DNA from 3 places in the Streptomyces sp. NPDC024017 genome. Region 1 is predicted to be linked to each of the others. Evidence: riboswitches for the same ligand, from Rfam matches in the RefSeq annotation. Region 1 holds a riboswitch; each other region holds the start of a gene.

Region 1 (2,193 bases):
TTCCCCGAGCGTGCGCAGCTCCGCGAACTGCGCCTCGTCGTTGGCGTCCGCGATCGATCCGGGCCTGAGGCCGTCCCCGAGCGAGTACGTGACGTCGTACGCGGCGAGGATCTCGCAGAGCTCCTCGAAGTTCTCGTACAGGAACGACTCCTTGTGGTGCGCGAGGCACCAGGCGGCCATGATCGAGCCGCCGCGGGAGACGATGCCGGTCTTGCGGTTCGCCGTCAGCGGCACGTACGCCAAGCGCACGCCCGCGTGGACCGTCATGTAGTCCACACCCTGCTCGGCCTGTTCGATGACCGTGTCCTTGTAGATCTCCCAGGTCAGCTCCTCGGCCCGGCCGTCGACCTTCTCCAGGGCCTGGTAGAGCGGCACGGTGCCGATGGGAACGGGGGAGTTGCGCAGCACCCACTCGCGCGTGGTGTGGATGTTGCGGCCGGTGGACAGGTCCATGACCGTGTCGGCGCCCCATCGGGTCGCCCAGGTCATCTTCTCGACCTCCTCCTCGATGGAGGACGTCACGGCCGAGTTGCCGATGTTGGCGTTGACCTTCACCAGGAACCGCTTGCCGATGATCATCGGCTCGATCTCCGGGTGGTTGACGTTGGCCGGCAGCACGGCCCGGCCCGCGGCGATCTCGTCCCGCACGACCTCGGGCGACACGTTCTCCCTGATGGCGACGTACTCCATCTCGGGCGTGATCTCGCCGCGGCGGGCGTACGCGAGTTGGGTGACCGCCTGTCCGTCCCTGCCGCGGCGCGGCTGGCGCGGGCGGCCGGGGAAGACCGCGTCCAGGTTGCGGAGGCCGCCACGGGGCGAGGTGTGCTTGATGCCGTCGTCCTCGGGACGGACGGGGCGGCCCGCGTACTCCTCGGTGTCGCCGCGGGCGATGATCCAGTTCTCGCGCAGCGGCGACAGTCCCCTGCGCACGTCGGTGTCGACGAGTGGATCGGTGTACGGGCCCGACGTGTCGTACAGCGTGACCGACTGGCCGTTGGTGAGATGCACCTGACGGACCGGCACGCGCAGGTCGGGGCGGCTGCCCTCGACGTACGCCTTGTGCCAGCCGATGGACTTCCCGGCCTCCTCGGACTTCTCGTCCTGAACGGAGGCAGGCGTGCGTGCGTCCTTGCTGGTCATGAGACCTACTCCCTACGCCGGCATTACCCGGTAACAGGTTCGGCGGTCGACGCAGCGGCTTCCGTCCGGCGACGTTTCGTGTGAAACATCACTCGACTCCGGCGATGTTTCATGTGAAACATCGCTGGGACGGAGGTCAGCGCCCTCTCAGCCCGGTGCTCCGAGCTCCCGCGTGTACAAAAGGTGGCTCCACGCTAGCGGCAATTCTGGCGCGGTGAACAGAGGGCCCCCCTCGTTCTTGCGATGATCGGGCGGTGACCACGACGCAGCGTCCCCCCTACCCACCGCCCGAGCCGCCCCGAGGATCCGGCGCCGGAAGCGGCAACGGCCGTGGTGACGGCCATGATTTCGCCGCCGGGACCGGGCATGAGCCGGCCAGGGGGCAGGGTCCTGAGTTCGGGTACGGCCGTGACGCGGGCTTCGGCCCCGGCCCTGGTTCCGGTCCCGGTTCCGGTTCTGGTCCCGGTGGTGAATATGGGCCGGGCTCCGGTGAGGGCCGGGGTGCCGGTTCTCCCGGTGGCCACGGTGGCCCGCCCACTGGTCAGGGACCCGGCCACGGCCCCGGTGGCGGCGGGCACGGTTCAGGGTCCGGTGGAGGCGGAGGGAACGGCCACGGTCACGACGGAGGTGACGGGCACGGCTCCGGTTCCGCCCCGGGTGGCGGCCACGGGCACTCTCACAACCACGGCCCGGCCACACCCGTCTCCCTGCACCTGCGCAAGATCATCGCGGCGATCCTGATCCCGTTCGCCGCGGCGGTACTGGTCGGCCTCGCCGTGCTGTGGCCGGGCGGCGCCCCGCCGCACGAGCGCACCGGCGTCGGCTTCGACCGGCAGACGCAGGACGCCACGGTCACCAAGGTGGTCGAGGTGAGCTGCAAGGAGGCCGGCGCTTCGGGCGTTCCGCCGACCGGAGACACCTCCACCGCCGAGGGCTCCTCCGCGGTGCAGCAGGAGAAGGGCACCTGCAAGCGGGCGACGATCCGGGTCGACAGCGGCGACGACAAGGGCCGTACGTTCACCGAGATCGTCCAGCCCGACCAGTCCCGCCAGC
Region 2 (2,193 bases), on a different contig from region 1:
GGCAGGCCGGGCTGGACCGGAATCTGTCCACGGCCGAGATCGTGCACCAGATCGTGGACGGGATGCGGGCGCTGCGTGACGGGGAGGTCCCCGGCGGGCCCGCGCGGCTCAGCAACATCGTCTTCATGGGCATGGGCGAGCCGCTCGCCAACTACAACCGGGTCATCGGCTCCATCCGGCGGCTCACCGACCCCGAGCCCGACGGGCTGGGGCTCTCGCAGCGTGGCATCACCGTCTCGACGGTCGGGCTCGTCCCCGCCATCCACCGGTTCGCCGACGAGGGCTTCAAGTGCCGCCTCGCCATCTCGCTGCACGCTCCCGACGACGAGCTGCGCGACACCCTCGTGCCCGTGAACACGCGCTGGAAGGTCCGGGAGGTCCTGGACGCCGGCTTCGAGTACAGCGCCAAGTCGGGGCGGCGGCTGTCCATCGAGTACGCGCTGATCCGGGACATCAACGACCAGGCGTGGCGCGGTGACCGGCTCGGGCGGCTACTCAAGGGCAAGCCCGTGCATGTCAATCTCATCCCGCTGAACCCGACGCCGGGGTCGAAGTGGACCGCCTCGCGGCCCGAGGACGAGAAGGCGTTCGTGGAGGCGATCGCCGCTCATGGTGTGCCGGTGACGATCCGGGACACCCGTGGTCAGGAGATCGACGGGGCGTGTGGTCAGCTCGCGGCCACCGAACGGTAGTCTGACCGTCGTAAGCACACCTTCATATTCGACACCTGCACATTCCGACAGGGGAGCGCCACAGCGCTGAGAGTGCGGCACACGGCCGCAGACCCTCCGAACCTGGCCCAGGTCATTCTGGGTAGGGAGATCGGTCACCACTCGAGCTGTTGCGCCCTGCCCGGGACCCCGGAAGTCCCGGGCAGGGCCGCGTCTTCTCCTGGTCACTCCAGGAGGAATCCAGTGAGCATCAACGCAAAGCGGCTGACGGCGGCGGTCGTCGGGCTCGGCATGGCCGGCACGCTCGCCGCGTGCGGGTCGTCCGACGGCAGCCAGGGGTCCGGCGGTGACTCCAAGACCGTGACGCTCGTCAGCCACGACTCGTGGGCCGCGTCCAAGGACGTCATCGCGGCCTTCGAGAAGCAGTCCGGCTACAAGGTCGACGTCCTGAAGGACGGCGACGCCGGGCAGGCCGTGAACAAGGCCATCCTTACCAAGGACAACCCGCAGGGCGACGTCTTCTTCGGCGTCGACAACACGCTGCTGTCCCGCGCCCTCGACAACGGCCTGTTCCAGTCGTACGAGGCGAAGGGATCCGACCTGATCCTGCCGGAGTACCGCGTCGACCAGGACAAGCACCGGGTCACGCCCGTCGACACCGGCGACATCTGCGTCAACTACGACAAGAAGTACTTCGCCGACCACAAGCTGGAGCCGCCGCGCAGCTTCGACGACCTGGTCAAGCCGCAGTACAAGAACCTGCTCGTGACCGAGAACGCCTCCGCCTCCTCGCCCGGTCTCGGTTTCCTGCTCGGCACCGCCGCCAAGTACGGCGACGACGGCTGGGAGGGCTACTGGAAGAAGCTCAAGGCCAACGGCGTGAAGGTCGTCGACGGCTGGGAGCAGGCCTACAACGTGGAGTTCTCCGGCTCCAGCAGCGGCAAGAAGGCCAAGGGCGACCGGCCGCTCGTCGTGTCGTACGCCTCCTCGCCGCCCGCCGAGGTGCTGTACGCCGACCCGAAGCCCACCTCCGCCCCGACCGGGGTCGCCGAGGGCACCTGCTTCCGGCAGGTCGAGTACGCGGGGCTGCTCAGCAACGCGAAGAACACCAAGGGCGGCAAGGCGCTCCTGGACTTCCTGCTCACCAAGGAGTTCCAGGACGACATGCCGATGAACATGTTCGTGTACCCGGTGCGCGAGGGCGCCCAGGTGCCGCCGGAGTTCGTGAAGTACGGGCCGCAGGCGAAGGACCCGGAGACCATGGACCCGGCGAAGATCGCCGACCACCGCGACCAGTGGGTCAAGTCGTGGACCTCACTCGTACTGAAGTAGCCGCTCGGAAGCGGGGCGCGGCGGCGCGGTTCGGTCTGCTGGCCGTGCCCGTCGCGTTCTTCGCGGTCTTCTTCGCCTACCCCGTCACCGCGATCGTCGCGCGCGGCCTCAAGGTTGACGGGGCCTGGCACCTCGGGCGGATCGGGGAGGTGCTGGCGCAGTCCGACGTCCGGCACGTCCTGTGGTTCAC
Region 3 (2,193 bases), on a different contig from region 1:
GCAGCCCGCCTCGCGCGCGGCCGTGGCGAACTCCGCGCCGATCCAGCCCGCACCGACGACCACGATGTCCTGCTGGCGGGCGAGCACGGGCCGCAGCCGCTCGGCGTCGTCCAGGGTGCGCAGCAGATGCACGCCGGGCACGCCCTCCGCACCGGGCAGCCGGACCGGTTCGGCGCCGGTCGCGACGACCAGGACGTCGTACGGCACGGCCCCGGCCTCGGTGTCCAGCTCGTGGTCGGCGGGGCGCAGGCCCAGCACCTCGCAGCCGAGCCGCAGTTCGATGCCGAGGGCTTCGAAGTCGACGTCGAAGGCGGAGCCCTCGGACTTGCCGAGCAGGACGGCCTTGGACAACGGGGGCCGGTCGTAGGGCTGGTGGGGCTCGGCGCCGATCAGGATCACGTCACCGGTGAAGCCCTGCTCGCGCAGGGCCACGGCGGTCTGCACCCCGGCCATGCCCGCACCCGCCACGACGACGCGCCGCGGCGCGGACGAACCTGGTTCCTGCGTCTGCTCGCTCACCTGATCACCATAGACACCTGACGAATTGTCAGTCAGTGCTCATGCGCCGTGACCTGCTCCACAACGCTCGTGCCGTTGCCCCGCTGGGACTCCCACTCCCAGGTCTCCTCCAGCCGCACCCGCCCGTCGGGCAGCTCCACCACCGCCGAGACGCAGTGCCCCGAGGCCGTGGTCCCGTCCCGCTTGAGCTGGACGTACCGGAAGTCCAGCCGGTCACCTTCCCGGGTACCCACGAGATGCCCGCGTACGACGTCGCCGCCCGTGTACTCGGCCCAGATCTCGCCCTCCCGCTCGTGGTACGTGAACCGGGTGCGGGTGCCCACCTGGCCCGGTGCCTGGTCGGCGACCGGGGCGAGGACGAGACCGTCGAGGGATCGGGCCATGGACGGAGGCTCCCTTACTGCGGCATACGGCATCGGGCTAGGGTGGCCAACGTAAAGCACTCGCGGGAGCCCGGACGCACCGGGCTGAGAGGGAGGCTGGCGGCCTCCGACCGTACGAACCTGATCCGGGTCATGCCGGCGAAGGGAGGGGCTGGACGCCCATGTCGCCTACGTCCACCACGTCAGACGTCCTTGTCATCGGGGGCGGGATCATCGGCCTGGTCACGGCCTGGCGGGCCGCGCAACGCGGGTTCGCCACGGCCGTCGTGGACCCCGAGCCGGGCGGCGGAGCCGCACAGGTGGCGGCCGGCATGCTGGCCGCCGTCACGGAACTGCACTACGGAGAGCAGACCCTGCTCGGCCTGAACCTCGCCTCCGCCCGGCGCTACCCGGACTTCGCCGCCGAGCTCACCGAGCTGACCGGCCAGGACCTCGGCTACCGCCGCTGCGGCACGCTCGCCGTGGCCCTGGACGCGGACGACCGGGCCCACTTGCGCGAACTGCACGCCCTGCAGCAGCAGTCGGGCCTGGAGTCGCAGTGGCTGTCGGGGCGCGAGTGCCGGCGCCTGGAGCCGATGCTCGCGCCGGGCGTGCGCGGCGGGCTGCGGGTCGACGGCGACCACCAGATCGACCCGCGGCGGCTGGCCGGGGCCCTGGTCGCGGCGTGCGAGCGGGCGGGCGTGGTCTTCCACCGGGCGTGGGCGGAGCGGCTGACTGTCGTACGGGACCGGGCCGCGGGTGTCGTCCTGGCCGACGGGACGGAGGCGGCCGCCGGGCAGGTGGTGCTCGCCGGGGGCAGTCTCAGCGGCCGGCTCGCGGGCGTCCCGGAGGACGTGCTGCCTCCCGTGCGGCCGGTGAAGGGGCAGGTCCTGAGGCTGACCATGCCGCAGCGGCACGGGCCGTTCCTGAGCCGGACGGTGCGCGCGGTCGTGCGCGGCAGCCACGTCTACCTGGTGCCCCGCGCGAGCGGTGAACTCGTCATCGGGGCGACCAGCGAGGAGCTGGGCTGGGACACCACCGTGACCGCGGGCGGCGTGTACGAGCTGCTGCGGGACGCGCACGAGCTGGTGCCGGGCATCACCGAACTGCCGCTCACCGAGACCCGGGCCGGGCTGCGCCCCGGCTCCCCCGACAACGCGCCGCTGCTCGGCCCGACCGGTCTCGACGGGCTGCTGCTGGCCACCGGGCACTACCGCAACGGCGTCCTGCTCACCCCGGTGACCGGCGACGCCATGGCGCACGTCCTGGCCACGGGTGAACTCCCCGAGGAGGCCCGCCCCTTCTCCCCCAA

Evidence for each region. A riboswitch is a leader RNA that binds a small molecule or an ion and turns the genes downstream of it on or off. The one in region 1 is predicted to bind thiamine pyrophosphate.
Region 2: linked by a shared signal. The riboswitch ahead of AB0G20_RS33885 (thiamine ABC transporter substrate-binding protein) and the one ahead of thiC (phosphomethylpyrimidine synthase ThiC) in region 1 are both predicted to bind thiamine pyrophosphate.
Region 3: linked by a shared signal. The riboswitch ahead of thiO (glycine oxidase ThiO) and the one ahead of thiC (phosphomethylpyrimidine synthase ThiC) in region 1 are both predicted to bind thiamine pyrophosphate.

The regions. Positions count from the first base shown of each region.
Region 1 is NZ_JBEZYZ010000002.1:195,047-197,239, forward strand. Features, by position in the region: gene thiC (phosphomethylpyrimidine synthase ThiC) at 1-1,140, opposite strand, end outside; TPP riboswitch at 1,133-1,322, opposite strand; gene AB0G20_RS05660 (YibE/F family protein) at 1,395-2,193, shown strand, end outside.
Region 2 is NZ_JBEZYZ010000015.1:124,701-126,893, reverse strand. Features, by position in the region: gene rlmN (23S rRNA (adenine(2503)-C(2))-methyltransferase RlmN) at 1-692, shown strand, start outside; TPP riboswitch at 732-838, shown strand; gene AB0G20_RS33885 (thiamine ABC transporter substrate-binding protein) at 963-2,003, shown strand; gene AB0G20_RS33880 (iron ABC transporter permease) at 1,979-2,193, shown strand, end outside.
Region 3 is NZ_JBEZYZ010000012.1:272,939-275,131, forward strand. Features, by position in the region: gene AB0G20_RS30510 (FAD-dependent oxidoreductase) at 1-519, opposite strand, end outside; gene AB0G20_RS30515 (hypothetical protein) at 552-902, opposite strand; TPP riboswitch at 955-1,066, shown strand; gene thiO (glycine oxidase ThiO) at 1,064-2,193, shown strand, end outside.